DNA from 3 places in the Spirillospora sp. CA-142024 genome. Region 1 is predicted to be linked to each of the others. Evidence: riboswitches for the same ligand, from Rfam matches in the RefSeq annotation. Region 1 holds a riboswitch; each other region holds the start of a gene.

Region 1 (9,576 bases):
GCCATCCAGGGGGTAATGAGCGACCCCGCAACTTGATCGACAGTGCCTACGAGCGCACGATCTGGCTGCAAACCCTCCGGGGAGATGCACCGACCGCACATGCCAGGTGGACCTACTACGAGTCCCACAGGCTCGTCGCCGAAAGATCGGGCGCGTGCGCGGGTCGGGGTAGCGGCAGCGGGAGTCGCGAAGGCCTTGGGCACACCGGCAGTTGCTGACCGCCGCGCTGGCCAGCCCGCAAGCGCCGACCACCCTCGATCCGCGGGCCGCTCTAACTCGCGGGTCACCCGCGCCCACGCACGCATGAGGCCGTTCAGTGGGACGGCTTCAAAACAACAAGCTCAAGGACGGCCGGGGCCGCCGGGCGGTCCACTGGACCGACCCGGCGACCGCAGCCGCGAAGGTGACGGTGGCCCGGGGGCCGCCGGTCAGTACTGCGGGAGGTAGCTCGTGAGGACCAGGAGCGCCCACCCGAGCCCGCATAGGAGGGCGCCCAACCAGAGCAGGAGCCAGGCGTGGCCCCAGCGGTCGAGCAGCTTCTCGGCCTTCTCCTGATCCGCGGAGACGTTCCACCACCGCTCACGCAGGCGGTCGATCATCTTCTCCCAGTGGAGCATGGACATGATGCACGCGACCGTCCACCCCGGGGGAATCAGGAGCGACTGCCAGAGGGCGTTGTCGGGGGAGGCCGCCGTCAGGAGCAGCATCCCCAGCGCAAGCATGAGCATGATCTGGGCGGAGAACGCGCGAACCGTCCGCACATGCTTCGTTCTGGTCCGTCTCTTGCGCCGGATTTCAGGTGTCATGATCGACTCCGTTTCTCGGTTGGCTGCGTCCGGCCGATGACCGGCCGGACTTTCTTGCGCTAACGACCGTCCAGGGCGCTGGGACTGTCACCGGAAACATCACGTGGCACGGAGTCAAAGCACACGTGAACTGATTACCTCGACCTTCTCAAGCTTCTGGCGGCGAAGGGAGGGTGCCGCGAACCGGGCGGATCGACGGGATCCCGCGCGGGGACGGCCGTCAATGAAGGCGGACGGGATCGTCCGGTTGAGCGCCCTGGCCCGGCCACCGCGGCTGCCCCGAACTGCCGGCCGGGCGCCTGGTTCACAGTCCGTGCGGGAGACCACCCAGGTCCGCCATCAGGTCCATCTGGTGGTCGAATCAGTCCCGCCGGGACCGGCAACGCCGGCCATCTCCGCTACGACCACGTCCTGCACCAGAGGTGGCCCATCGCGACCGGCGTGATCGAAGGCGCCTAGCGTTACTTGATCGCCACTGGCCTACCACCTGCGCCGCCAACACGAACGCACTCACGGCCTGACCGACGGACTCACCCTGAACGACGCCGCACCCGGCGGGCTTGCAGCATCGGTTTCACGGCGGGCCATTCGGTGGCGACCACTGCGAACATGGCCGAGTCGCGGACCTTGCCTTCCTCGCCGCGGGCCCACGATATCGACCAAGCGCGCAGCACGCCCTCAAAGGGGATACCGAACTGCTCCAGAGCGCGGCGGCAGCGGTGGTTGCGGGCGTCGGTCTTCAGATCGACACGGGCGACGCCGAGCGTGTCGAACGCATACGACAGCAGCAGCAGTTTCGCCTCGGTGTTGATCCCGGTGCCCTGCGCCGAGGCGGCCAGCCAGGTGAAGCCGATCTCGATCGCCCGCAGGGCAGGCCGGTCCGGCCACGTGCGTGGATCCCACAGGCCGGTGCATCCCACCGCCTTACCGTCGGTGAGGCGGACCTGCGCGAACGGGGTCAGCCCGTCGCGTGCGAGTTGGGTCGCCACGTAGTCCGGTATCTCGTCAGCACGAGGAACCAGCGTGAAATCGTAGGAGGATCGATCTTCCTCGGCCGCCATCGCGAGATCCGACGCGTGTCGCATTGCCAGCGGCTCCAGCCGCACCAAATCACCGGCAAGGACAGGGACATCAAGCCGCACGCTCATCAGCTCTCTCTCATCGTTCCTGGCATTGGCACCTTTCCCGCGGTTCCCCGCCGGGGAGGTTGCCGGACCGTCACAGGGCCAGGTCCCTCAGATCCTCTGGATGAATCACCGAGCAAAGATCATGCCCCCGCAGGCCGACGTCGTCAATCCATGGCCGTCGGGCGTAACCGCCGGGCGGTGCGATCGGCTCTGCCGCGGTTGGGGCCGGACGAGCGGCCCCGGACTGACCGGCGCGGTCGGCAGGGCATTTCGATGCGGCAGCGCTGCGCTGCGGTGGCCGGCCTATTGGTCTGAGATGCGCAGTCGCTCGCGGGCCATCCGCTCGACCAGGATGGGGACGAAATCGCGGATGGGCTTGCCGTCAAAGCGGTGGTGGACGTCGTTCACTGTCTGTGTGACCTGGTCGTGGGTGTAGGCGTCGGCGAACGACTCTTGGAGGCGGTTGGTCACCTTTTGCAACGCCTGCTGTTCACGTTTCGCCGAGTTCTCTTGGGGGTGTTGTGCCGGTGGATGCTCTGCGGTCACCGCTGTGTCCCCTTGCTGACGAAAGTCGTTCTTGCGTCGACTCCTAGCGTGCGACGGTTTCGGCGTGGGGGCAAGGAGCGATCCTCCGGTGAGGGACGCCCGGAGCGGGGGTGTTGGCCGTGATCGCCACGCTGACCAGGGAGATCAGGAGGGTGACGTCACTCTGGCTGTCCAGTCGGACCCCAACCCAGTCCCTGCCCGGCTCTACCGTCACGCCGCTGTTGTCGGTGAGTGCGCTGCCCATGCGCCGTACCACGGGCCAGGTGAGGTAGACCTCGGCTGCGTCCGGGGTGTGCAGGTGCACGATCTGACGGGTCTGGAACGCCAGGCCCCTGCCGGTGCCGTCGCCGGCCCGGCACACCGTGAGCGCAGGCCAGGCACGCAACTGTTGGAGCGCGAGGTCAGCGAACCCTTGCCGTGGGTGGATAGCGCTCATAGCACCCATGCTGGAACGGCCGCCGATCGTGCCGATACCCCGGAGACCTAAATCGTTATTAACCTCACCATTCATTGGAGGCCCACAGTCCACTTGCATGTCGCGGCACTACGCCGGTTCGCCGATGGGAGCGGGCCGGGTCAGCGGGAGGGCCGCCACGACGTCGGCGAGGCGGCAGGAGTCGCGTCCGCATCAGGTGAGCGCCGAGGTCGATCTACGCCAAGGTCATCGCTGGACAAGACCACCTGTGGGAGGGACGCGTAGACGACGCCCATGGCGGCTACGAGTGGTCGTCGGTGAGTCGCACAGCGTGCTGAAGCGCCCCGGGCTACCAGCGCCCCTAACAAAACCAGGGCGCTCACTCGAGTGATAGTGATCTTTTGTGGAACCTTCCGTTACCGCGCCCATACGGGTTCTTGAACAACTCGGTTCGGGGGTGGACCCCGGTGGTCGGAGCGAGCACGGCGTGGACGGTTCCTGGCGAACGACGTCCGGCCAGGTCACAACCGGACGTGACCAATCGAGAGAACTGGAGTCGACCATGAAACCGATCACGCGGTCACCGCTCTTCAGGACCGTGAGGGCGTGCCTCGCCCAGGTCGTGTACGTGCTCGCACTGGCGGCGCTGCTGCTCTGGGATGTGCAGTCCTGGCAGTACGACAGCCGCCAGGAAACCGGCGTGCACGGACTCGTGTGGGTGTTCACGTGCGTCATGAACCTGATCCACTGGAGTCACAGGTCGGACAGCCTCGCCCACCTGTGGGACGAGCGCGCCAAGAACCGGCGCGACATCAGGGACAAGGTCAGCGGGGGCATCTCCATCGTCACGTTCATTTCGTTGATGATCTTTGCTCTCCTGCTCGTCCTGATCCTCGCCATCCTCGTGCAACACCCGGCGGCCTGACGCCGCCTGGTCCCGACACTGCGGCCGTGGCCGCCGGGTTCGGTCCGCAGCGACCACACCCGGCGGCCGCGGCCGTCCCTGATAGGGACGGAAGCCCACACCTGCGCCCGCCATGATGGGGTTGCTTGTCGAGATGGTGGCTGGTCAGTGGTCGTAAGCCTGGTCCCAGATCACTCGGAGTCGTCCGCGGCGGGCGTGCGGCCCCGCCGCGCGATTTCGGTGCCGATCCCGACTGCCGCGGCCACCGGCCACGAGATCGCCCCGAACGCGGCCGCGGCCCCGAGTCCCCCGTAGAACACCAGCCGTTCGCGTGACGGCAGGTGCGAGGCTGTCGCACGGCTCGCCCGCGCCGCACGGCCAGTGCCCGGCACGTGAACCTTGTAGACCTTGACATGAGGCGTCACGACCGGAACGGGGAGGCTGACGCCCGCCCCCGCCGTTGTGGGGCCTTCCTGACTCTCGTCGCGTTCCCTGGCCGCGCCCTTACGGGCGGGCTTCTTCTGCGTAGTGGCCACATCCGCCACCCCCGATTCCTCTTCCAGCACCGACCGGTTCAGCCGGTAGAGCACCCCCTGGCCATCTCTGCCCAGCCATGGCGATTCCAGTCCGCGGCCCCGCTCGTCAGAGCCAGTCGCGATGTTTGAACGCCGTGTAGAGGACGCCGCAGACGATGCCCATGAGGACCAGCGCGAACGGGTAGCCGAACAGCCAGTGCAGTTCGGGCATGTGGCGGAAGTTCATCCCGTAGATGGTGCCGATCAAGGTCGGCGCGAACAGGATGGCCGCCCACGCGGAGATCCGTTTGACCTCCTCGTTCTGTGCGTAACTGGCCTCGGTCAGGTGCTTGATCTCCTCGTTCTGCGCCTGGCCGACGAGGGTGGCGTTGACCGTGAGGATGTCTTGAAGGTTCTGCCGGAAGCCGTCCACCCGTTCCACCACGGTGGTGGCATGGTCGTCGACGTCACGCAGGTAGCGGCGCAACTCCTCGTCGATGCCGTACTTGTCGGAACCGGCCGACAGCGCCGCCAGGATCGGAATCAGCGGCCGGGTGGCACGCTGGAACTCGATGACCTCGCGGGAGAGTTCGTAGATCCGCCGTGACACCGCCGGATCGCCTCGGAACACCTCGGTCTCGATCTCGTCGATGTCGTTCTGCAGCCCGGCGATGACGGGCGCGTAACCGTCCACCACGGCGTCCAGGATCGCGTACAGCACGGCCTCGGGACCCCGAGCCAGCAGCTCGGGCTCCTCCTCCAGCCGCCTGCGCACCACGGCCAGGTCGGGCGACTCACTGTGCCGCACGGTCAGCACGAAGTTCCTGCCGAGGAAGACGTGGACCTCGCCGAAGTCGACCTCCTCGGTCTCGTCCAGGTAGCGGGCCGCGCGCAGCACCACGAACAGCGTGTCGCCGTAACGTTCAAGCTTGGGCCGCTGGTGCGCCACGATCGCGTCCTCGATCGCCAGCTCGTGCAGCCCGAACTGCTCCGCCAGCGACCACAGCTGGGCCTCCGACGGGCGGTAGAGCCCGATCCAGGCCATGGCGTCGTCGCCCATGACCTCCAGTTCGCGGTAGGTGTCGCCGAGGCCGGCCGGGGACCGGCGGCGGACGCCTTTCAGGTAGATCCCGCTGTCCACCAAGCCGTCTGTGTCGGCCCCGGGCGCTTTTCCCGCATGGGGTTGCATCGCGTGTTCCGGGGCGCACTCCTGTTCGCGTCCTGGTTCTCTGGTCCGGACGGACCGTCGCCTGAGCGGGCGCACACGCCGGTTAGGCACTGGGCCTCCATTCGGCGGCGGGCTCCGCCACGGGGTGCCCGGCGGCTGGGTTCAGGTTCTCACGGTTCCACCTCAGGGGCGGGCGTGGCGGGCTGAGTCGGACGCCTGCGCGGCGTGGCCGGCTGCTCCGGCTGATGAGATCTCGCTCAGACCAGCGCGGGTGTTGCGTTGCCGTCCGGGTTGCGGCGCTGGCGTGCCGTCTGCACGAGTTGAACGAGCAGGCGCGCGAGGAGGGCTTCAAGGGCCGCAGCGAGCGCCTTGGTGAGGATACTGGCGAGGATTCCGGACATCGGGAGTCTCCGATAGGAAGGCGGAAGATACCGTTTTGTCCGTTATGCCAGTTCATGGCTTCCCCTCAGGAACATGGACTTGGCGGTGAGGTGAACATTTGCTCATTACCGGTTCACGTCCCTTGCGGTCTGGTGCCGGTGGTAGGCGACGGGTGAGCAGGATCGCCAGCAGCACGTACGCGCCCGCCGTCCCGAGGCCGATGGCCCAGCCGTGGGGAAGCAGAGGACGGGAAGCCGAAGAAGTGGCCTGGGCCCGGCGTCTGCACGACCGCGGCCGTGGTGGCTGCCCATACGCCGATGTCGCGGGTGAGTGCGGTGCCGAGCGAACGCTCGGGACGGACCGCCACCGCGATCGCCGCGAGCATGTCGGTGAGCAGGTTGTCCAGCAGCAGTTGGCGGACGCCCAGCGGGCTGGTGCCGCTGATCAGGCCGGTGCCCACGGTGAAGCCGATCTCGCCCAGGTCGCCGCCGAGCAGGATGGCCAGGGGCGTCGCGGGTCGAGCACCACATCGCCCGGCAGTCGGCGATCGCGTCGGTGATGGTCTCGATCCGGTCGTCGGTGACCACCACGTCTGCGGTGCCCCGCGCCGCCGGAGTGGCGCGCCGCCCCAGCGCGATGCCCAGATCGGCCAGCCGGATCGCCGGGGCGTGGTTGGCCCCGCCACGACGACATGGCCGGTGGTGCGCAGCGCCTGGACCATGCGGGCCTTCTGCGCGGGGCTCACGCGGGCGAACACCGCCACGCCCTCCAGGCCGGCGGCCGGTTGCCGGTCGTCCAGGGCATCCGCCTCTGTCAACGGGTCCTGCAGGGCACCGGCGAACGGCGCGGCACCGGCGCGCCCCAGCCCGCGCACCCGGATGTGACTGTGACCAGGACAGGTCCGGTTCACACGACGCGGCCCGAGCAATTCGGCCACGGCGCGCACGCCGCCCGGGGAAGCCGCATCGCCGATCCCGGCAGGCTCGTCACCCGTTCCGGCGAGCACGCTGCAGCGCCGAGCAGCCATCGCACCGTCATGTGTGCTCTGGTCGGCATCGCCTGCGCCGGCGCGGGCTTGGTGGCCCCGCCGGAACGCTCATCGAGCCGACCGGCCGCCACTGACGACGACTACTTGTCGCCTCGGATTTCACTATGGGTCGCGGGCTGCGGCCTCGCCTATCGACTCGTGGTTGTTGTCCTGATATTCACCTCTGAATTTACGGGCGTTAATCACTTCTTCTGTCTTGCTTCATTTTGATCGTAGACACGCCGCAAATGTGTTTGGGGGACGGTGATTTGAGGCTTGCCGCGCTCCGAGGGACCCGGACGGTATCGATTGCGGGACCAGGATCTCGCAATTCTACGAACCAGAGAAGGGAGAGTCCCCATGACTGGGAACTCGACAGACCAGGGCCACCCGGAGTGGCCCCGGTTCGACAAGCGTGGGCCCGAGCCCACCGATGTGAGGGAGCTGATCGAGCAAGCGATCGGCGAACTCGACCCGCCGGTGCGACTCAGGGCCACTGCCATCAACTACGCCGGCAAGGTGGCGAAGGCGTTGCTGGCGAACGCGTACCAGCACACGACCGGGTCGTTGCGCCGGGACACCGTCCGACTCGTGGTCCAGGTCGACCTCATCGGCGGAGAGCGGGCTCTGCGTGTAGTGGTCCACGACCCCGGAGAGGTCCTGGACCTTGACTGGTCAAAGGGTGGCAGCGGGTTCTGGACCGTCAGGCAGTTCGCCTCCCTCTGCGGCGTTGAGAGGGACGGCGAGGCAGGGAAAGTGGTTTGGACCGCCATCCTCCTCGACCGGGTGCCTGGCCTCGTCCGCGATCCGCACGCGCCGCCCCAGTAGCCTGGGGTGGTAACCACCAGCAGACGATGCCTGGACCGGCGCCTGCGCTGAGCCGCGCCGGTGCCGTTCAGTCCAGTAGCTGAGTTTCTGACCGGCAAAGTGAACCGGCCTCCATTCATTGAGTGGAGGCCGGTTTCTTCTGCGCTGTTGGACGCGGACTATGTGCCAACCAGAATGCGGTGCGGCACGCCGAGCGTTGAATGGGCGGGGCCATGTGCTGTCAGGGCGTCCGGCGAAGGGTGCGGTTTCCTCCGGCGCCGTCGCGGTCAGGCGGCCACTCCTCGGATGATCGGCAGGAAGTTGCCGATCAGTGGATTGTCGGCCCGCCGATTCCACACCGCCCCGATCTGCCAGGCCGCTGCTGGGTGGTCCACGGGTGTGAGCGTGACCTGAGCGGGTGCGATGGATCCCGCGCCGGCCGGCACGAAGGCGGTCCCCACGCCCGCCGCCACCAAGGCGAGCACGGTCTGCAGGTCATGCGCCTCCTGCACCACCTCGACGTCCACGCCGAGGGCGGTGCGCAATTCCTCGATCTGTGCGGCGAGCCCTGGTCCTCTCGCCTGCGCCAACGCCACGCACGGCCGTCCTGCCGCCCATCGCGCCACATGATCCGCGTCCTCCGGCGGCGCATCCCCGGCCGTGGCGATCGCGAGGCGGTCGGCGTGCAGGAGCAGCCGTTCCCAGTCCTCACCGACCGGCATCCGGACGAATCCGACGTCCAGTTCCCCGGTTGCCAGCCTCTCCAACTGGACCTGTGACGACATGTCGTCCAGGACGATGTCGGCGTCGGGGAACCGCTGCCGGAACGCCGCCACCGCCCGCGGCGCGACCTCGATGCTCGACAGGCCGAAACCCACCGACAGCCGGCCGATCTCCCCGCGCGCCATCCGGTTCATCCGCACGGCCAGCGCGTCGGCGCGCCGGACCAGATCCCGCGCCTCGGGAAGCAGGATCCTGCCCAGGTCGGTGAGCGTTGCGCCGTGCCGGCCGCGGTGGAACAACCGCCCGCCGGCCTGCGCTTCCAACGCCTGGATCTGCTTGGTCAGAGCCGGCTGCGTGATGGCCGATGCCGGCGCCGCCCGGCTGAAGGCGCGATGTTCAACGACGGCCAGGAAGGTGCGGAGCAGCCGAACATCCATTCCGTCAGGTTATGACATCCCGCCAAAGATTCATTGGACGAATTGGTTTCCGGAGGATTCAGTAGCGGGCGACGGGATGAGGAGGAACCATGCGTTGTGCGACCGTCCAGTTCGAGCACCGGCCCGATGACAAGGCCTACAACCTGGCCAGAGTCGAACACTTCGCCAGGCGGGCGTCCGCGGCGAAGGCCCAGGTCGTGGTCTTTCCCGAGATGTGCGTGCTGGGCTACTGGCACCTGCGCCGTCATCCGGCCGAACGCCTACGGGAACTCGCCGAGCCGGTGACCGGCCCCTCTGTGGCACGCGTGCGCGGGCTGGCGGCCGAACTCGGCATGGCCGTGGGCGTGGGCTTCCTGGAGATCGATGATCACGGCGGCCTGTTCAACTCCTACGCCATGTGCCTGCCCGACGGGCGCGTCCACGTGCACCGCAAGCTGCACGCCTTCGAGCACGAGGCCATCTCCAGCGGAGACCGCTACACCGTTTTCGACACACCATGGGGTGTGCGCATGGGGGTTCTCATCTGCTGGGACAACAACCTGGTCGAGAACGTCCGGGCGACCGCACTGCTGGGCGCGACGGTCCTGGTCGCGCCGCATCAGACGGGTGGCACCAACTCCCGAAGCCCACACGGCATGCGCCCGATCCCCGTAGGGCCATGGCGCGACCGGCACCACGACCGCAAGTCGATCGAGGCGGAACTGCGCGGACCGAACGGGC
Region 2 (9,576 bases), 2.9 Mb from region 1:
GTCACCGACTGCCGGGACAGAAGGATCAGACAGACCTGCAACACGCTGGTGCGGCGGCTCAAGGGCAACGCCTGAACCAGGTTTTTTCGAAGAATGGGGAGCCGGTGGAGGACACGGCGCAAGCCATCGCCAATCTGACCCGTGAGCGGTGGGAGGCGAACGCGCAGTACTGGGTCAAGGTCATCAGGGAGCGCCGCGACCGGTACCGCACCGAACTGACCGACGCCGCGGTCCTCGACGCCGTCGGGCCCTGCGCGGGCCTGCGCGTCCTGGACGCGGGCTGCGGCGAGGGCTACCTGTCCCGCACGCTCGCCTCCATGGGGGCGGACGTGACGGGGGTGGACGCGGCGCAGGGGCTGATCGACGCGGCGTCGTCCCATCCCTCGCCCGAGGGAACGGCCACGTTCACCCGCGCCAGCGTCGAGGACCTGCCGCTGGACGACGCGCAGTTCGACCTGGTCCTCTGCAACCACCTGTTCAGCCACCTGCAGGACCCGACCCGCGCCATCGGCGAGTTCGCCCGCGTGCTGAAGAGCGGCGGGCGGCTGATCCTGCTCACCCTGCACCCCTGCTTCTACGTGGAGAACGCCGAGCAGGGCGCGTCGAACAGCGTCCCGGCGTCGCAGTACTTCGCCTCGCGCGGGATCGATCAGCGGTTCCTGGTGGACGGCCTGGAATCCCCTTCGATGATCACAAGCTGGCTCCGGCCGCTGGAGTACTACGCTGGAACGCTCCGAGACGCCGGATTCGTCATCGCGGACCTGCGCGAACCGCACCCGACCGATGAGCAGCTCCGGGACGATCCGTGGTGGCGCAAGGGCTTCCCCACGGCCATGTTCATGCTCCTGATCGCGGAGCGCCGTTAGGGTCGTCCGCATGGACGACGTCCCGGCGGAACTGGCAGGGCACCCGGACAGGCTCCGGTGGAACGCCAAGTACGAGGGCGCCTCCGGGCTGTCGGCGGCCCATCCGCTGGCGGAGCGCTCGCTGTCGCTGGAGATCCCGGACGGCGCGGCGCTCGATCTCGCGTCCGGGCCGTCCGGCAGCGCCCTGCTGACGGCCCAGACGGGGCGTCATGTGACGGCGGTGGACATCTCCGAGACCGCCCTGCGGCGGCTCGGCGCCGAGGCCCGGCGCCGCGGACTCGAAGAGCTGATCACTATCGTCCAGGCCGATCTCGGCGCCTGGCGGCCGGACCCGGCCGGATACGCGTTCGTCCTGTGCACCGGCTTCTGGGATCGCGCCGTGTTCGAGCGCACGGCCGGGGCCGTCCTGCCCGGTGGCCTGCTCGCCTGGGAGGCGTTCACGGAGGAGGCCCGGCGGGACCGGCCGCATCTGCCCGCCGCGTGGTGCCTCGGCGCGGGGGAGCCCGCTTCCCTCCTGCCGGACGGTTTCACCGTCCTGGAACAGGCCGACGACGCCGGCAAGCGGCGCTTCCTCGCCCGTTCGGGAGGCTAGCCGAGGTCGACCACGACGGGCGCGTGGTCGGACGGCCCCTTGCCCTTGCGGGCCTCCCGGTCGACATAGGCCGAACCGACCCGCCGAGCGACGTCCTCGGTCGCGTAGAACAGGTCGATGCGCATGCCCATGTTCTTGTGGAACATCCCAGCGCGATAGTCCCAGTACGTGTAAGGGTGGGGGCCCTTCATGGGGGTCGGGACGACGTCGTGCAGGCCGAGGTCGCGGAGTTCGGCGAGCGCCTGCCGTTCGGCGGGTGTGACGTGGGTGGAGCCGATGAACACGGCCGGGTCCCAGACGTCCTCGTCCGTCGGGGCGACGTTGTAGTCGCCGCACGCGACGAGCGGTGTCCCGCCGGCCATTTCGGCGGCGAGCGCCTCGCGGAGGGCCGCGAACCACGCGAGCTTGTAGGCGTAGTGCGCCGAATCCGGTGTGCGGCCGTTCGGCGCGTACAGCGACCAGACCCGGATCCCGCCGCACGTGGCGCCGAGCGCGCGGGCCTCCGGCGCGAGCGGGACGGGCTCGGACAGCTTCAACTGCTCTTCCGCCTCGCCCTCGTAGGCGGGCTCGCCCGGGAAACCCTCGGAGACGTCCTCGATGCCGACCCTGGAAAGGACGGCCACGCCGTTCCACCGCCCGTCCCCGCGCGCGGCGGTCTCGTAGCCGAGTTCCTCCACTTCGGCGGCCGGGAACTGGTCGGCGCGGCACTTGGTCTCCTGGAGGCAGACGACGTCCGGCCTCGTCTCGTCCAGCCAGGAGAGAAGGCGCGGAAGGCGTGCCTTGACCGAGTTGACATTCCATGTCGCAAGGCGCATCCCCCCAGCCTGCCACCGCATCGGGCGTGGGGGCGTGAGAAGGGGTGGCAGGCGGCGTTATCCTGGCGGCTTCCCCTGTCCCCTGCCAGACGGCTCCGCCTCTTGCGCGTGACCGGTAGATTGCGGGTCGGCCTCCTTTACACGGTTTTCACGCTGTGCTTAGCCCGGCCCTGGAAGGGTGGTCACGTTCGTGGTGTCGTCGAACCCGGAGCAAGTGAGGAAATATGTCCGAGGATGACAAGCCCCGGGGCAAGCCGGCGGTCAAGGCGAAGGCGAAGATCCCGAACGCCCAGAACATCCGCAGCCCCGAGTTCACCCCGCACGGGATCAGCGCCGGCCGCGGCAGCGGGCTGAACCGGCCGTCCGCGCTGACCGCCAAGGAGGCGAAGAAGCGCCGGATGATGATGATCGCCGGGATCGTCGTCGCCGCGCTGGCGATCTCCGGCGGCGTGTACTGGTGGGTCAACCGGCCCGACCCCGAGGTCAAGGTGACCGGCAAGTTCGCGGCCGAGCCCAAGGTCGAGATCCCGACCAAGCTGGAGCCGACCAAGACGCTCAAGGTGACCACGCCGATCAAGGGCACCGGTCCCGCCGCCGCCGACGGCGACACCGTCTACGTCCAGTTCGCCACCTACAAGTGGTCGAAGGACAAGGACGAGGACAACTCGCGGGTGAAGAGCTCCAGCGAGAAGGTCCGCTCGTCGTACGAGGAGGGCCAGCAGAACCCGCAGGGCGGCGGCCCCATGCACCTCGTCGTCGGCAAGAGCGGGCTGAAGGACATCGACAAGAGCCTGGTCGGCAAGACCGCCGGCAGCCGGCTCGTCCTGCAGCTCCCGCCGTCCAAGGAGCTCACCCAGCTGAGCCCGCAGCAGATCTCCGCCAAGGACGCGATCCTTTTCGTCATGGACGTCCAGGCCGTCGTCCCGAAGAGCCAGCAGCCGCAGGGCACCGCGCAGAAGCTGGACGACAAGACGCTGCCCAAGGTCGAGGACAAGGGCGCCGGCAAGGAGCCGAAGGTGACGATCCCGGGCAAGGACGCGCCCGGCAAGCTGCAGGTCAAGACCCTCGTCCAGGGCAACGGACCGGCGCTGGCCAAGGGCGACGAGGCCGTCGTCAACTACACCGGCAAGATCTGGAAGTCCGGTGACAAGTTCGACTCCAGCTGGGACAGCAAGCAGCCGGCCACCTTCCCGATCGGCACCGGCCAGACCATTCCCGGCTTCGACAAGGGCCTGACAGGCGCGAAGGTCGGCAGCCGGGTCCTGCTCGTGCTGCCGCCGGACGAGGGGTACGGCAAGAAGGGCAGCCCGCCCAAGATCAAGGGCGACGACACCCTGGTGTTCGTCGTGGACATCCTCGCCAAGGTCTACAAGTGAGCTGACCGCGGCGGAGCCGCGCGAGCGGCGGGCACCCGGCCGGGTGCCCGCCGCTCGGCGTTCTCCGGAAAACGGGGTTGCGACTTCCGTCACGACAACCGGAGAGGCGGATCGCCCGTCTCCCTATTGGGAGGCCATGAGATGCGCATTGGGCGGCCCGGCGCACGGATCCCCTCAGGTATCGTCTGTAACGCATTGACCACGGGGGGCTTGTGAGCGACAGCGAAAAGAGCCCGGAGGGTGAGGAGCCCACCGGGACGGGCGAGGTGGACCGCGACGACACCGACGGCGGGGCGCCGGCCGGCACGGACGGCCCCGCGACCGCGACGCTGACCGCGGACACCGCATCCGATACCGAACAATCCACCCAAGACGCAGAATTCGCCCACGAGGCCGACATATCTCAGAACGGCGACAAGAGCGTCGGAGAGGCCGGCGACGCGGGCGACGAGGCCGAATCGCGCAAGGCCGATAGCGCGACCGATGGCGCGGACGACGCCGAATCGTCCGCCGCCGAGACGGCCGAGGCCGCGGAGCCCGAGGCCGCGGAGCCCGAGGCAGCGGAGCCCGCCGAGACGACCGAACCCGCCAAGGCCGCCGCGACCGCCGCATCCGATGCGACGGCGCCGGATGGTGTCGAGAAGCCGGCGACCGGTGATACCAAGACCATGCCCGCCGCCTCGTCCAAGCACGGCTCGTCCAGCCACGGAGGGCCGCCGCCCGGCACCGGCCCGGGACGCGGCGGACGCGGCGGGGGCAAGGGGCCCGGCAAGCCGCGCAGCCGCAGGAGGAAGTTCCTCCGCCGGACACTGTTCCTGCTGCTCGGCTTCATCGGGTTCTGCATCGCGGCGTTCGCCGTCGCGTACCTGTTCACGCCGGTGCCGTCGGCGCAGGAGCAGGCGATCGCCCAGGGCCCGACGTTCTACTACTCCGACGGCAAGACGGAGATCGCGAAGACCGGCGTGAACCGGGACGCCGTCAAGCTCGACCGGATCCCCAAGAGCACCCAGGACGCGGTGATCGCGGCGGAGAACCGCAGCTTCTACAGCGACCCCGGGGTGTCGGTCCAGGGCACCACGCGGGCGCTCTGGTCCACGGTCAGCGGCCGGCAACTGCAGGGCGGCTCGACGATCACGCAGCAGATGGTCCGCAACTACTACGGCGGCATCGGCAAGGACCGCTCGGTCACCCGCAAGCTCAAGGAGGTCATGGTCTCCCTGAAGGTGGGCCGGGAGAAGTCCAAGGGCTGGATCCTGGAGCAGTACCTCAACACCATCTACTTCGGGCGCGACGCCTACGGGGTGCAAGCCGCGGCGCAGGCCTACTACGACAAGGACGTCTCGGAGCTGACGCCCGCGGAGAGCGCCTACCTCGCCGCCGCGATCCAGCAGCCGAGCAACTTCGCCGAGCCGACCGGGGTCCACCGCGTCTACGCCGAGCAGCGCTGGCGCGCGATCGTCGGCAACATGGTCCGGGACGGGGCGCTCAGCTCCACCCAGGCGGCGTCGCTGAAGTTCCCGGTCCCGGTCAAGGAGAAGATCACCGACGTCCTCAAGGGCCAGCGGGGCTACATGGTCAACGTGGCCAAGAAGGAGCTCACCGAGCGCCGCGGCTACAGCGAGGACGAGATCAACCGCAGCGGCCTGAAGATCACCACGACGTTCGACAAGCGCCTGATGGACGCGATGAAGCGCTCCGTCACGCAGAACACCCCGACCGGGATGAGCAAGAAGATCCGCACGGGGGGCGTGTCGGTCGACCCGTCCACCGGGCAGGTGCTCGCGTTCTACGGCGGCCGCGGCTACCTGGAGGAGGCGCTGAGCAGCGCCTTCGGCGACTGGGCGCAGGCCGGGTCCGGGTTCAAGCCGATCGCGCTGGCCGCCGCGCTGGACGACGGGAAGTCGCTCGCCACCAGCTACGACGGGAGCTCCCCGCAGTACTTCGGCGGCTCGTCCATCAAGAACGACAGCGGCGAGAACTTCGGGATGGTGAACCTCGTCACCGCCACCGAGCACTCGATCAACACCGCCTACGTCAACCTCGGCCAGGACATCGGCAACGAGCAGATCGTCAAGATGGCCGAGAAGATGGGCATCCCCTCGTCCCAGATGAAGCCGGCGCAGCGGGACGCCGCCACGTTCCCGCTCGGCATCGTGTCGCTGCACCCCGTCCAGCAGGCGGGCGTGTACGCGACGTTCGCGTCCGAGGGCGTCCACCGGACGCCGTTCGTGGTGAAGTCCGTCACCGACAACGAGAACCACAAGCGCACGTTCACCGAGAAAGGCAACCGGGCGTTCAGCCAGCAGAACGCGCGGGACGCCACGTACGCCATGCAGAAGGTCGTGCAGGGCGGCACCGGGACGGGCGCGCAGCTGCCGGACGGCCGCGACGTCGCCGGCAAGACCGGCACCACCGACGAGGGCCGCGCGATCTGGTTCAACGGGTTCATCCCGCAGATGGCGACGACCGTCGCAATGTTCCGGAGCGACGGAAAGCCGCTGAACATCCCCGGCTACGGGTCCTACGGCGGGCAGCTGCCGGCGCAGATCTGGCGCTCGTACATGACCGACGCGGTGAACATCAAGGGATATGAGCCCGAGTCGTTCGGGTCGCCGTCGATGACACCGGGCGGCAGTTACGGCGAGCAGCCGACTCAGGAGCCGACCCCGGGCGGCCCGGAGCAGCCGGGCCCGACCGGCCCGTCCGCGCCGCCGCCGTCCACGGAGGCGCCCGACACCCCGGCGCCGCCGACCGGCCTGCCGACCATCGTGCCGACCAACCCCGGCGGAGGCGACGGAGACGGCGGTGACCCGGGCACCGGCGACGGCGGCGGGCCCGGGGACGGCGGCACCGGCGACGGCCCGATCGGCCGTCTCGGCTCCAGCGGTTAGGACCTCGGTCAGACGCGGGCCTGCGCCTTCAGGCGCAGGCCTTGCCGATGCGGGCCGGTGTGTCCTTCATCACGGCGTCGAGCTGGGAGACGTCGCCGCCGCCGACGCCCGGGGCGGCGGCGCGGAGCCGGTCCGCCTCGGTCGTCAGCGCCTTCTTCAGGGCGTCGTCGTCGGCCTGCTTCGCCAGCCGGTCGATGCGCCCGGCGAGCTGCTCGGTCGCCTGCCGCCACCGCGCGGGCTCCGCCGCCGGAATGCTCCGGACCTGGGCGATGTACTGTTGGAACGCCTTCTTCGTGTCGGTGCACACCTGGCCGGAGTTGCCGCCCGCCGTCCCGCACGCGCCCAGCAGACCGGACGCGCCGAGCGTCACCGCGCCGGCGACCAGCGCCCGAACCACCCCGTACCGCATCGCACCCTCCCTCTTGCTCCCGGATGGGACCCGCATATACTTCCGCACTAGGTCATGAGCGCCAGCGTCAAGCCCCGGCTTGCTGGCCGGCAACCCTTCGTCCGCGATGGGGTGCCCCGGGTGAGGACCTGGCCGGACGCGACATCGCGTCCCGGCAAGCGCGGATCCCGACGGACGTCCCGGGGTCCCTGACCCGGAAGGTTCCGGCATGCCCACGCTGCTCGCTCCCATCACGCCCGCTGTGACGCGCCCCGAGGGGGTCCGGGTTCGCCCGTTTCCCCGCGTCGTCGGCGCGGACGTCCCCGTGCCGCTGCGGGACGGGGGCCACGTCCCCTACGCCAACCTCGACTACGCCGCCAGCGCGCCCTGTCTGGAGGCGGTGCACGAGGCCGTCACCCGTGCGCTGCCGTACTACAGCAGCGTCCACCGCGGGGCGGGCTACGCGTCCCAGGTCACGACCGGCGCGTACGAGGAGGCGCGGGAGACGGTCCGGTCGTTCCTCGGCGCGTGGCGGCGGTCGGCGGTCGTGTTCACGCGGAACACGACCGACTCGATGAACCTGCTCGCGCACGCCGTCCCCGCCGGGACGAGCGTCGTCGTGTTCGAGACCGAGCACCACGCGTCGCTGCTGCCGTGGAAGCGCGCCGTCCGGCTGCCGGCGCCCGCCACCCCGGCCGAGGCCATCTCGGCCGCCGACCGCGCACTGCGCGAATCCCCGACCGGGTCGCGGCTGCTCGTCGTCACCGCCGCGTCCAACGTCACCGGCGAGCTGTGGCCGCTCGGCGAGCTGGCGCGGGTCGCGCACCGGAACGGCGCCCGCATCGCGGTGGACGCGGCGCAGCTCGTCCCGCACCGTCCGCTCGACATGACCGCGCTGGACCTGGACTACGTCGCGTTCTCCGGCCACAAGCTGTACGCGCCGTTCGGTGCGGGCGTGCTCGCCGGACGAGCCGACTGGCTGCGCGCCGCCGAGCCGTACCTGAGGGGCGGCGGCGCGAGCGCGTCGGTCGGGGCGACGACGCGGTGGGCGGCGTCGGCCGAGCAGCGCCACGAGGCAGGATCGCCGAACGTGCTGGGCGCCATCGCGCTGGCCGCCGCCTGCGAGACGCTGTCCCCGGCCTGGGCGGACGTGGCCGCCCGCGAAGAGGCGCTGGTGGAGCGGCTGCGGTCGGGGCTGGCGGCGCTCCCGCACGTCCGGGAGCTGACGTTGTGGGGCGACCGGGCGCCGCGCGTCGGGATCGTGTCGTTCATCGTGGACGGGTGGAACGCGCGCGACGTGGCGCTTACCCTGTCGGAGGAGCACGGCATCGGCGTCCGGGACGGAAAGTTCTGCGCGCACCCGTTCGTCCGGCACCTGCTGGGCGGGGAGCGGACCGCCGTCCGCGCGAGCGTCGGCCTCGGGACGAGCGAGGAGCACATCGACCGCCTCCTCACCGCCCTCGCGGAGCTGGCGGCGCGCTGACCTGCGGACTCTCCCGGGCGGACAGATGATTATGCTCTTTGGTCCTGTTCGCCCATGTAGCGTAGGCAGTCGCGCGGGGACGAGCACGGAGAAAAACAGGGGGTGGCGGCCGTGGCCGACGCGTGGCAACCCACGTCGGAACTGGAACGCCGACTGCAGGAGACCGTACGGGCCGGTGACCAGGAGAGCTACTTCCGCCTCATCGCGGACAGCGAGCTGGTCGTACCCGTCCCGCCCGAGATGGTGGACGGCGTGCTCGCGGGCGACACCCAGCCGTCATGGCCGACCCAGGAGGAGGACGGCCGGGTCCACGTCCTGGTGTACACGTCAGCGGCGGCGATGCGCGCCTGCCTCGGCCCGTCCGTCCAGCACTTCATGACCGTCCGGTTCGGCGACATCGCCGAGACCTGGCCGGACGCCCGCTGGTGGCTCGCCATCGACGCGCCCGCCCGCGGCGTCGGCGCCGCCCTGCCCATCGAGGCGCGGCTGCCGTCCTGGTTCGTCCGGCAGGTCGCCGAGGGCGACGGCCGCCCGCCGCAGGTCGGCCGCGCGTCCGCGCCGTGGGAGGAGCTCAGCGGCCAGCACCGCGAGCTGCCCCGCGAGACGGCCCGGTCCGAGTTCCAGCCGGCGAACGACGTCGAACGCGAACTCCTGCGCGCCGCCGCCAACAACGACCACGACCTGTTCCTGCAGACGCTCGCCGGGACCGAGGTGCTGCTGCCCGTCCCGGACGACATGGACTTCACGCTGCGTCCGGGCCGCCCCGGTTTCCCGTGGCAGACACGGGAGGTCGACGGCTCCACCGTGGTGCCCGTCTTCACCTCGCCCGAACGGCTCGCCGAGGCGGCCGGGTCCGGGACCGAGTCCATCATGCTGCCGTTCACCGTCGTGCTGCGGTACTGGCCGAACCACGACTGGCTCCTCGCCATCAACTCCGGCTCCCCCGCCGGCGGCACCGTCCTCGCCCAGCAGCTCCCCGGCCTCGCCACCTGGGCCGACCAGCGCGCCGCCCAGCGCATGACGGAGCGCTTCGAGCCACAGAACGACATCGAGCAGCGCCTCTTGGACGCCGCGCGCCGCCGCGACACCGAGGGCTTCTTCACGATCCTCCTCGGCGCCCAGGTGCTGGTCCCCGCCGACGCCGACACACCCTGGGGGATCGTCC
Region 3 (9,576 bases), 510 kb from region 1:
CGGGGGCAGCCCCTCCCGCATCTCGCTCGGAGCCTTCTTGACCGGCGCGGGACCGGGGGCGCGCCCGGTGACCATGTGGTAGGTCAGCGCGCCGAGGCCGTACACGTCGGCGCGGACGTCCAGCCCGCCGCCGAACCGCGCCTGCTCGGGCGACATGTATCCGGGCGTGCCGACCGGAAGCGTGAACGCCCCGGAGGCGTGCGCGAGGGCCTTGGCGAGCCCGAGGTCGGCGATGAGCAGTTTCTCGCCGCCGTCCGGCGTCGACTGGAACAGCACGTTGGACGGCTTGAGGTCGCGGTGGATCACGCCCAGCGTGTTGATGACCTCGACGCCGTAGGCGATCTGCTCGGCGAGCGCGACCGCGTCGTTGACCGGAAGCGGTCTTTCCCGCATGCGGTCGCCGAGTGTCCCGCGGTCCGCGTACGACATCACGAAGTAGGGCCGTCCGTCCGGGAGCTCCCCGATGTCGTGGACACGGACCAGCCGCTCGGAGTCGGCGCGGCGCAGGATCCGAGCCTCCTCCAGGAAACGGTTGCGCACGTCGAGATCGTCGATCAGGCTCTCGTTGAGGACCTTAATCGCGACCTTGGACTCCAGGGCGTCGTCGTGCCCCAGCCACACGGCGGCGAACGCCCCGGCCCCCAGGACGCGATCGATCCGGTAACGGCCTACTGAAGGTGGGAACGACACTCCCGTATCATCCCAGCAAACGGGGTGAGCGCGCGAACGAGCATTGAGGCGGCATGGCATTCGACGAGAGGACCGAGGAGCTGGCGGTGAAGGCCGCGCAGGGCGACCAGGGCGCCCTCAACGAGCTCCTCCGCAGGATCGAGCCGGACGTGCTGCGGCACAGCTCCCGGTTCCTGCCCTGCCGGCAGGACGCCGAGGAGGCGTGCCAGGACGCGTTGCTACAGGTCGCGAGGAACATCCACCGGTTCGAGGGCCGGTCGCGGTTCAGCACCTGGCTGCACGTCGTCGTCGCGAACTCGGCCCGCTCCACCTACCGGTCGCTGAAGCGGCGTTCGGTCGAGCAGGCGGGCGAGCTTCCGCAGCAGCGTCCCGACCCGCGCCGGACGAGCGTCATCGCCGGTTCCCGGGTCGACATCCTGGACGCCATGGAGGACCTGGAGGCCCGCAAGCCCGACCTCATCCAGGCGCTCGTCCTGCGGGACGTCTCGCAACTGGAGTACGCGGAGATCGCCGAGCAGCTCAAGCTTCCGCTCGGCACGGTCAAGTCCCGTATCCACGAGGCCCGCAAGCAGGTCAGGCAGACGCTCGGCGAGTCCTACACCTGATCCGGGGCCCGTCAAGGGTCGGTAATCAGGCGGCAACGGTGCGTCCAGAATCGGTGCCGTGAGCTGGGCGTCTGCACCAGCATGCGGTGCATGTCACCAGGACCGGCCTCCCGCCACGACCGCCCGATCTTCGTCCTCGGCTGCCCGCGCTCGGGGACGACGCTGCTGCGGCTGATGCTGCACTCGCACGCCCGAATCGCGATCCCGGCGGAGACGAAGTTCGTCCTGCCCGCCTATACGGAACGGTGCGAGTTCGGTGACCTCCGGGTGAGGGAGAACAGGCGGGCGCTCGCGGAGTGGATCACGAGCGACCGGTCCACGAAGGTCCACGCGCTCGGCATGGACGCCGCCGACCTCGTCGACGAGATCGCCGCCGGGCCGCCGAGCCTCGGCTCGGCGGTCGGCATCGTGTTCCGCGCCTACGCCCGCCTGCACGGCAAGCAGCGCTGGGGCGACAAGCGCCCGAGCTACTCCCAGCACGTCGGCGCGCTGCTGCGGATGTTCCCCGACGCCCAGTTCGTCCACCTCGTCCGGGACGGCCGGGACTGCGTCGCGTCGCTGATGGAGATGCCCTGGTTCGACGGGGACGTCCACCACGCCATCTCCGCCTGGCGGGAGACGATCGACCGCGGCCGCCGGCTCGCCGAGCGCCTCGGCCCCGACACCTACTACGAACTGCAGTACGAACGTCTCGTCGCCGACCCCGCCGACGAGCTGACCCGGCTCTGCGGGTTCCTCGGCGAGGACTTCGACCCGGCCATGACGCGCCCCGAGGGCCTCGCGAAGCAGATCGTCCCGTCCCGGAAGAAGTGGCACGGACGCACGCACGACGCCGTCACGACCAGCCGCGTCGGATCGTGGGCGGAACGGCTCGACCCGTGGGAGATCAGCCTGGCCGAGGCCGCGTTCGGCGAGCGGCTCGCCGAGTACGGCTACGAGCCGAGCGGCCTGCCGAAGCCCCCCGCGTCCCAGCTCGCCCGGTTCACCCGGACCGCCGCCCACCGCCGCATGGCCCAGCACAAGGCCGCGCTGCGCGAACGCTGGAAGCAGCACCACGAACCGAACCCCGTCGAGTCCCTCCTCGCCGCCGAGCACCCGAGCCCCGCCACCTGACCCGCGGCGTGCCGCCCTTACGCCCGAAGGGCGGCACGCCGCAACCCAACACGCGCGCCCGCCTCTCGGGGCGGCCGGTGCTCAGCCGAGGGCGGCGAGCTGGTCGGCGAACCAGCGTTGCGGGGGGAGTGCGGTCGCGGCGGCGGCGAGGCGGGCGCAGCGATCGGCCCGCTGGGCGCGCGGCATGAGCAGGGCCTGGTGCAGGGCCTCCGCCGTCTGCGACACGTCGTAGGGGTTGATCATCAGAGCGTCCCCGGACAGCTCCGCCGCCGCGCCCGCCTCTCGCGACAGCACCAGCGCGCAGCCCTGTTCCGACAGGACGGGCCCCTCCTTCGCGACGAGGTTCATTCCGTCACGGATCGGGTTCACCAGCAGGACGTCCGCCAGGCCGTAGGCGGCGAGGGAGCGCGGATAGTCGTCGTTCACCTGCAGGATCAGCGGTTCCCAGTCGGCCGTGCCGAACTCGTCGGAGATCTGCTTGGCCATCTCCTGGACGGCCGCCGTGTACTCCCGGTACTCGGGCAGGTCGTACCGGGACGGGTAGGCGAACGCCAGGTGCACCACGCGGCCACGCCACTCGGGATGGTTGACGAGCAGTTCACGGTAAGCGGCGAGACCACGCACGATGTTCTTGGACAGTTCGGTCCGGTCGATGCGCACGATGAGCTGACGGTCGCCCACTTGTTCACGCAGCGCGCGCGCCCGCTCAGCGACGTCCTGTTCGGCGGCGCGTTGGCGCAGAGCCGTTCCATCGACGCCGAGCCCATGCACGCCTACGCGCGTGGTGTGGCCCGACCACGTGACCGTACGGGAGACGCGGTCGACGCGTGCGCCGGGCAGCAGCTCGCAGCAGTCGAGGAACGCCAGAGCCCATCGCTCGGTGAGGAACCCCGCGTGGTCGGCGCCGAGGATGCCGAGAAGGATCTGCCTGCCGATGTCGTCTGGGAGCAGCCTGTAGTACTCGGGTGGCGCCCAAGGCGTGTGCGAGAAATGGGCGATTTTCAGGTCCGGGCGACGATCGCGCAGCATCCGCGGTGCCAGCGACAGGTGATAGTCCTGGATCGCCGCCTTCGCTCCCTGGGCGGCGTCCCGTGCCAGGGCGTCCGCGAAGGCCGCGTTGTACGCCTCATAGGACTGCCAGTCGCGGCGGGCACGAGCATCGAAATGCGGGTTGCGCGGGGTGTCGTACAGAAGGTGATGGACGAACCACAGCGTCGAGTTGGCAACGGCGTTGTACGCACGGTGGAACGTGGCCGCGGGAATGTCGAGCATCCGTACCGCCGCGCCGCCGGTCTCGTAGCCCGCGAGATCCAGGCGGCCGTCCGGTGAACGGCGGGCCGCCGTCCGATCGGCCTCGCCCAGGCTCGCGCACACCCACAGCACGTCCGGGGTCTCGGCGGACGGCTCGGACCGCGTCCCGGCCGGGCGCGACGGGCCGGGGTCGCGCGGGGCGCCCGTGACGGCGGCGAGGCCGGACACCAGTCCGCCGCCCCCGCGCCGCATGGTGAGCTCGCCGTCGTCCGACAGCGAGAACGACACCGGACCCCGATTCGATGCCACCAGCACTTGGCTCATACCGGCAGGGTCTCAGTTGTGGCCGAGGCGCTTCAAAGTGACCCGCGTGGTGCGGGTCACTGCGTGCATTGTCCCGATTAGCCGGGAGTGCGGCGGGTACCCGACCGGAATGAGCAGGTCCGAGACGACGAAGACCGTGCTCGTCGCCGGTGCTGCGAACCTCATCCTCGCGATCACCAAGCTGATCGCCGGCCTGCTGGCCGGGTCCAGCGCAATGCTCGCGGAGAGCGCGCACTCCGTGGCGGACACCCTCAACCAAGGCTTCCTCTTCACCTCCCTGCAGCGCAGCGAACGGCCCCCCGATCGGCGCCACCCCTTCGGCTACGGAAACGAGCGGTACTTCTGGTCGCTGCTCGCCGCGTTCGGTATCTTCGTGGCCGGCGCCGGGTTCTCGATCTTCGAGGGCATCCTGACCATGACCGGTCACGGCGGCACCGGGACGACGGTGTGGCTCGCCTACGCCGTCCTCGCCCTCGGCGCGCTGCTGGAGGGGACGTCCTGGATCCGCGCCTTCTACCAGGCGCACAAGGAGACCCGCGACAACGGCCGCGACATCGTCGACCATGTCCGGCGGTCCCCTGACGTGACGTTCAAGACCGCGCTGTTCGAGGACACCGCCGCGATGATCGGCCTCGCGCTCGCCGCGGGCGGGCTGGCGCTGCGCCAGATCACCGGGTCCGAATTCTGGGACGGGCTCGCGTCCGTCCTCATCGGGCTGCTCCTCGTCGTCCTCGCCTTCGGGATCGGACGGGAGAGCATGGGCCTGCTCATCGGGCAGGCCGCCGACCCGGCCGCGCAGCGCGACATCCGCGCCGAGATCCTCCGCACCCCCGGGGTGACCGGCGTGGACGAGCTGCTCACCATGCACTTCGGCCCCGACCAGATCCTCGTCGCCGCCAAGGTCAACTTCTCCGACGACATCAGCGCCGACCAGGCCGAGGACGTAGCCGGAGAGATCGACCGGCGGCTCCGGGAGCGGCTCCCGATCGTCCGGCACGTGTTCCTCGACCCCACCCAGCGCACCGTCCCGCAAGGCATCGACCGCGTGATCAAGAACTCATCCGGGTAACGTCTCAATCGGTGGACCCGCCTGTCTGGCATCCGGTCAGTTCATGTAAAGTCACGCATACGAGCTCAAACCGCTCGTGGATTACACAACTGAATACCGCTCATCCAGAGGGGTGGAGGGACCGGCCCTGTGAAGCCCCGGCAACCACCCGGCTGACGCGCGCTCGCGATCCTGCGAGGCCGGCCGGGAGATGGTGCCAACTCCGGCCTGCGACCAAGGTGGCGCAGGGAAGATGGGGAGAAAGGCCTCGCTTCATGGCACTCACGCCTGCCACAGACCTCGGACCGGCTACCGCCCTCGTCTGCCGCGAATGCGGCTCCACCCGCGACCTCGGGCCCTACTACGCCTGCGAGGAGTGTTTCGGCCCCCTGGAGATCGCCTACGACTTCGGGGGCGTCACCAGGGCCGGCATCGAGTCCGGGCCCCGCAACATCTGGCGGTACCGCGGGCTGCTGCCCGTCCCGTCCAACGTCGCGGAGACGCCCAACACCGAGCCGGGCCTGACCCGCCTCGTCCGCGCGGACAACCTCGCGGAGAGCCTCGGCCTGCAGAGCCTGTGGGTGAAGGACGACAGCGGCAACCCGACCCACTCCTTCAAGGACCGCGTCGTCGCCGTCGCTCTGGCCGCGGCCCGCGAGCTGGGCTTCAAGGTGCTGGCCTGCCCGTCCACCGGGAACCTGGCCAACGCCGTCGCCGCCGCGGCGTCCCGCGCCGGCATCCGCAGCGCGGTGTTCGTACCGTCCAACCTCGAATCCCAGAAGATCATCACGACGGCCGTGTACGGCGGGACGTTCGTGACGGTGGACGGCAACTACGACGACGTGAACCGCCTCGCCTCGGAGATCGCCGGAGAGCAGGACGACTGGGCGTTCGTGAACGTCAACGTCCGCCCGTACTACGCCGAGGGCTCCAAGACGCTCGGCTACGAGATCGCGGAGCAGCTCGGCTGGCGACTGCCGGACCAGATCGTCGTCCCGGTCGCGTCCGGCTCCCAGCTCACCAAGATCGACAAGGCCTTCCAGGAGCTGATCAAGCTGGGCCTGGTCGAGGACAAGCCGTACCGCGTCTTCGGCGCCCAGGCCGCCGGCTGCGACCCCGTCGCCGCCGCATTCAAGGCCGGGCACGACGTCATCCGCCCGGTGAAGCCGGACACGATCGCCAAGTCCCTCGCCATCGGCAACCCCGCCGACGGCCCCTACGTCCTGGACGTCGCCCGCCGCACCGGCGGCGCCGTCGAGGACGTCACCGACGAGCAGGTCGTCGAGGGCATCCGGCTGCTCGCCCGCACCGAGGGCATCTTCGGCGAGACCGCGGGCGGCGTCACGGTCGCGACGCTCCGCAAGCTCATCGAGAACGGCACTCTCGACCCGTCCGCCGAAACAGTGATCATCAACTCCGGGGACGGACTGAAGACGCTGGACGCCGTCGCCCCGGTCGTCGCGCCGAGCGCGAACATCGCCCCGTCCCTGGACGCGTTCCGCGCCGCCGGCCTCGCCTGAGAAAAGGAGCACCATGAGCGTTTCCGTGCGAATTCCGACGATCCTGCGGACCTACACCGGCGGCGAGTCCGAGGTGAAGGCCGAGGGCGCCACCCTGCGCGCCGTCGTCGCCGATCTGGAGGCCGGTTACTCCGGCATCTCCGCGCGCATCCTGGACGACGCCGGCAAGATCCGCCGCTTCGTGAACGTGTACGTCGGCGACGAGGACGTCCGCTTCGCCGACGGCCTCGACACCCCGACTCCCGAAGGCGTCCAGATCTCCATCATCCCCGCCGTAGCGGGCGGCTGACACGTTTCCCCCCAAGCCCCGGCACGTCCATCGTGCCGGGGCTTTTCCATGCACACCGGGCGAATCTCTGACTTTCTTGCGACAGAAATGCCCGGTTGACGGCTGGATCTGGCTGATTGTTTCGCCGATCGCCCTGAAACGTACATGGTAAAAGCTTTAGTTAAACTGAAGGCCGCTACTTGATCTTGGTCACGACCTCTACAGCACTTGTGTTTCACAATTGCTTCTCCCTGGAAGATTGAAGCCGGAGTGGCGCTCCACAGGGCGTCGATCAGGCTTACGAGAGTGAGGAAAGGCATGAAGCGCATTTTGCGCACGGTGGCCGTGTCCGGAATAGCGATGGGGGCGGCAGTCCTCGCGGCTCCCTCGGCCATGGCGGACATCAACTTCTACGCGGTGGAGAAGGCGTACGTCGGGCACAACGGCCCCACGTACGTCAGCGAGAAGGGCCCGGGCGACCTGATGTTCACGGACATCGTCAAGTCGCCCCACGCCAAGCCGGTGATCGGCAACAAGCCGGTGAAGACCGGCGACATCACCACGACCCTCCACGGCGGGAAGCACAACACGGCCGTCACCGCCATCGAGGGCTCCGAGCAGGAGTCGACCAAGAAGGGGCATGGCAAGGGCTCCCACGAGCAGGCCGCGCCGCTCCAGGGTGAGCAGCAGGCCGCGCCGCAGCAGGACACGCTGCAGGCGGCCCCGCAGCAGGGTGCGGAGCAGGCCGCGCCGCAGCAGGACGCTCAGCAGGCGGCGCAGCAGCAGGGTGCGGAGCAGGCTGCCCCGCAGCAGGACGCTCAGCAGGCCGCGCAGCAGCAGGACGCTCAGCAGAACGCGCCCCAGCAGGGCGCGGAGCAGGCGGCGCCGCAGCAGGACGCTCAGCAGGCGGCGCAGCAGCAGGGTGCGGAGCAGGCTGCCCCGCAGCAGGACGCTCAGCAGGCCGCGCCGCAGCAGGACGCTCAGCAGAACGCGCCCCAGCAGGGCGCGGAGCAGGCGGCGCCGCAGCAGGACGCTCAGCAGGCGGCGCAGCAGCAGGGTGCGGAGCAGGCGGCGCCGCAGCAGGACGCTCAGCAGGCCGCGCAGGAGCAGGGTGCGGAGCAGGCCGCCCCGGAGTCGGCGCAGCGGCGGGCCTCGAACCCGGACCCCAAGGAGGTGAACATCCACGCGGTGAAGAAGGCGGCCGTCGGCCAGAACGGTCCGGTGCGCGTCAGCGAGAAAGGCCCTGGCGACGCCATCTTCACGAACTTCACCGCGTCGCCGCGCGCGGTCGCCATCGTCGGGAACAAGTCGGTGAAGACCGGCGACATCTCCACCAAGCTCTACGACGGCAAGGGCAACACCGTGGTCAACTCGGTGTCGGGCTCCGAGCAGGAGTCGAACAAGCGGTAATCCGCCGCTCCTAGGGGGCACAGAAGCACGACGGCCGCTCCGGACTCGCGCATCGAATCCGGAGCGGCCTCCCCATCTCACCTCGACAGCGGTGGTGGGCCCCGCAAAGTACATGGAACGCGGGGCCCGCCGTTCTGTGACCACGGCACCACGGCACCACGGTGCGCGGCCCCCTAGGATCCCCCGAATGATGAAAGGGACCCTGTGGCGTTGGCTGGGCGCACTCGCTCCGGCCCTTGCCGGCTTGTGCGTTCTCGGCTTCTGGGGCATGTCCGCTCTTCAGGGCCGCGCCGACCGGGCCCGCGAACTCGACTGCCTGCACGATCGCGCCGCCGCGCACTGGAGCCACGGCTACGGCGCATGGCTCCCCATCGGCGTCCTCGCGACCTCGGCGCTGGTTCTCGTCCTCGCGGTGGCGGTCCTCGTGGCCGGCGCCCGTTCCCCTCTCTGGGCGCGGCTCGTCTGCTTCCCGATGGTCTTGTTCGCCGTCCTCGCCCTCGTCCTGGCCGGCATGACGACCCACGACTACTTCGCCTTCCCCGGCGGCGACATCTCCACGGTCAACAGCGCCCCCTGCGGAGTCGGCTGAGACAGCTTCAAAGTGAGTCGCTCGGGCCTCGGCACGAATGGTTGGATGCGGCATGGGGCAGTTGTGGAATCGCGATGAGATCCTTGCCGGTCTCGCTTCCCTGGGGGAACGCGGCGGGCTGGGAGCGCCGTGGCGGTTGGAGCAGGTGCTCGACCTCGAAGGGCGGTATGAGGTCCGCCTGCCCGAGTCGTATCGCAGCTTCGTCCTGGAGGTCGGTGATCGCGTCACCGCGGAGGCCCTGGACGACGAGATCGGCGACCGTCACATCGACTACGACGATCTGCTGACCGGATCGATGATCATCGCTGACATCGGCTGCGGGGCCTTCGAGCGGCTGGTCGTGACGGGGCCGGCCGCCGGGCAGGTGTGGCGGGAGGAGTTGCGGTTCGGCGGCGGTGCTCTCACCCCCGGCCCCGATTTCGGTGCGTGGTATCTGAGCTGGCTACGGCGAGTCGGTGCCGTCAAGGCGCCCCCCGGCCTACGCCGGCGGCTTGTCGGTTGGCATTCGCGAACGTTGATCTGGCACGACCCAGGTTCTGAACAAGACCGGTGACCCGCCCCTGCGAGGCTGTCCAGTACGAGCCATCGCGTCCACCGTGGCGGACCCTGGTCAGAGCCGGTCCGGGCAGGTGGGGAGACACCCCGGGCGGGGATGTGTGGCGCTTGCACTCGGCAGGGTAGAGTGCTAAACAAACGGTTGGCACTCTGCTGTGGAGAGTGACAACTTCACACAGTCTGGGTCGGGGCGATGAGGTCTC

The links. Region 1 has a riboswitch for S-adenosylmethionine ahead of ACQPZP_RS04375 (GNAT family N-acetyltransferase). Riboswitches for the same ligand answer to the same signal wherever they lie in the genome.
Region 2: linked by a shared signal. The riboswitch ahead of ACQPZP_RS34070 (aminotransferase class V-fold PLP-dependent enzyme) and the one ahead of ACQPZP_RS04375 (GNAT family N-acetyltransferase) in region 1 are both predicted to bind S-adenosylmethionine.
Region 3: linked by a shared signal. The riboswitch ahead of thrC (threonine synthase) and the one ahead of ACQPZP_RS04375 (GNAT family N-acetyltransferase) in region 1 are both predicted to bind S-adenosylmethionine.

What each region holds. Positions count from the first base shown of each region.
Region 1 is NZ_CP192077.1:863,149-872,724, reverse strand. It holds gene ACQPZP_RS04380 (hypothetical protein) at 429-806, opposite strand; gene ACQPZP_RS04375 (GNAT family N-acetyltransferase) at 1,337-1,954, opposite strand; SAM riboswitch class I at 1,962-2,061, opposite strand; gene ACQPZP_RS04370 (three-helix bundle dimerization domain-containing protein) at 2,237-2,479, opposite strand; gene ACQPZP_RS04365 (luciferase family protein) at 2,523-2,915, opposite strand; gene ACQPZP_RS04360 (hypothetical protein) at 3,457-3,819, shown strand; gene ACQPZP_RS04355 (hypothetical protein) at 3,990-4,388, opposite strand; gene ACQPZP_RS04350 (magnesium and cobalt transport protein CorA) at 4,441-5,454, opposite strand; gene ACQPZP_RS04345 (hypothetical protein) at 5,739-5,882, opposite strand; gene ACQPZP_RS04340 (hypothetical protein) at 5,996-6,889, opposite strand; gene ACQPZP_RS04335 (hypothetical protein) at 7,250-7,717, shown strand; gene ACQPZP_RS04330 (LysR family transcriptional regulator) at 7,984-8,856, opposite strand; gene ACQPZP_RS04325 (nitrilase family protein) at 8,946-9,576, shown strand, end outside.
Region 2 is NZ_CP192077.1:7,210,600-7,220,175, forward strand. It holds gene ACQPZP_RS34035 (hypothetical protein) at 1-75, shown strand, start outside; gene ACQPZP_RS34040 (class I SAM-dependent methyltransferase) at 105-866, shown strand; gene ACQPZP_RS34045 (class I SAM-dependent methyltransferase) at 877-1,458, shown strand; gene ACQPZP_RS34050 (exodeoxyribonuclease III) at 1,455-2,273, opposite strand; gene ACQPZP_RS34055 (FKBP-type peptidyl-prolyl cis-trans isomerase) at 2,498-3,649, shown strand; gene ACQPZP_RS34060 (transglycosylase domain-containing protein) at 3,862-6,540, shown strand; gene ACQPZP_RS34065 (hypothetical protein) at 6,569-6,949, opposite strand; SAM riboswitch class IV at 7,000-7,116, shown strand; gene ACQPZP_RS34070 (aminotransferase class V-fold PLP-dependent enzyme) at 7,158-8,411, shown strand; gene ACQPZP_RS34075 (SseB family protein) at 8,523-9,576, shown strand, end outside.
Region 3 is NZ_CP192077.1:1,376,930-1,386,505, forward strand. It holds gene ACQPZP_RS06840 (serine/threonine-protein kinase) at 1-690, opposite strand, end outside; gene ACQPZP_RS06845 (RNA polymerase sigma factor) at 744-1,295, shown strand; gene ACQPZP_RS06850 (sulfotransferase family protein) at 1,386-2,408, shown strand; gene ACQPZP_RS06855 (alpha,alpha-trehalose-phosphate synthase (UDP-forming)) at 2,490-3,983, opposite strand; gene ACQPZP_RS06860 (cation diffusion facilitator family transporter) at 4,093-5,052, shown strand; SAM riboswitch class I at 5,150-5,291, shown strand; gene thrC (threonine synthase) at 5,307-6,551, shown strand; gene ACQPZP_RS06870 (MoaD/ThiS family protein) at 6,565-6,840, shown strand; gene ACQPZP_RS06875 (hypothetical protein) at 7,138-8,229, shown strand; gene ACQPZP_RS06880 (hypothetical protein) at 8,417-8,818, shown strand; gene ACQPZP_RS06885 (hypothetical protein) at 8,871-9,371, shown strand.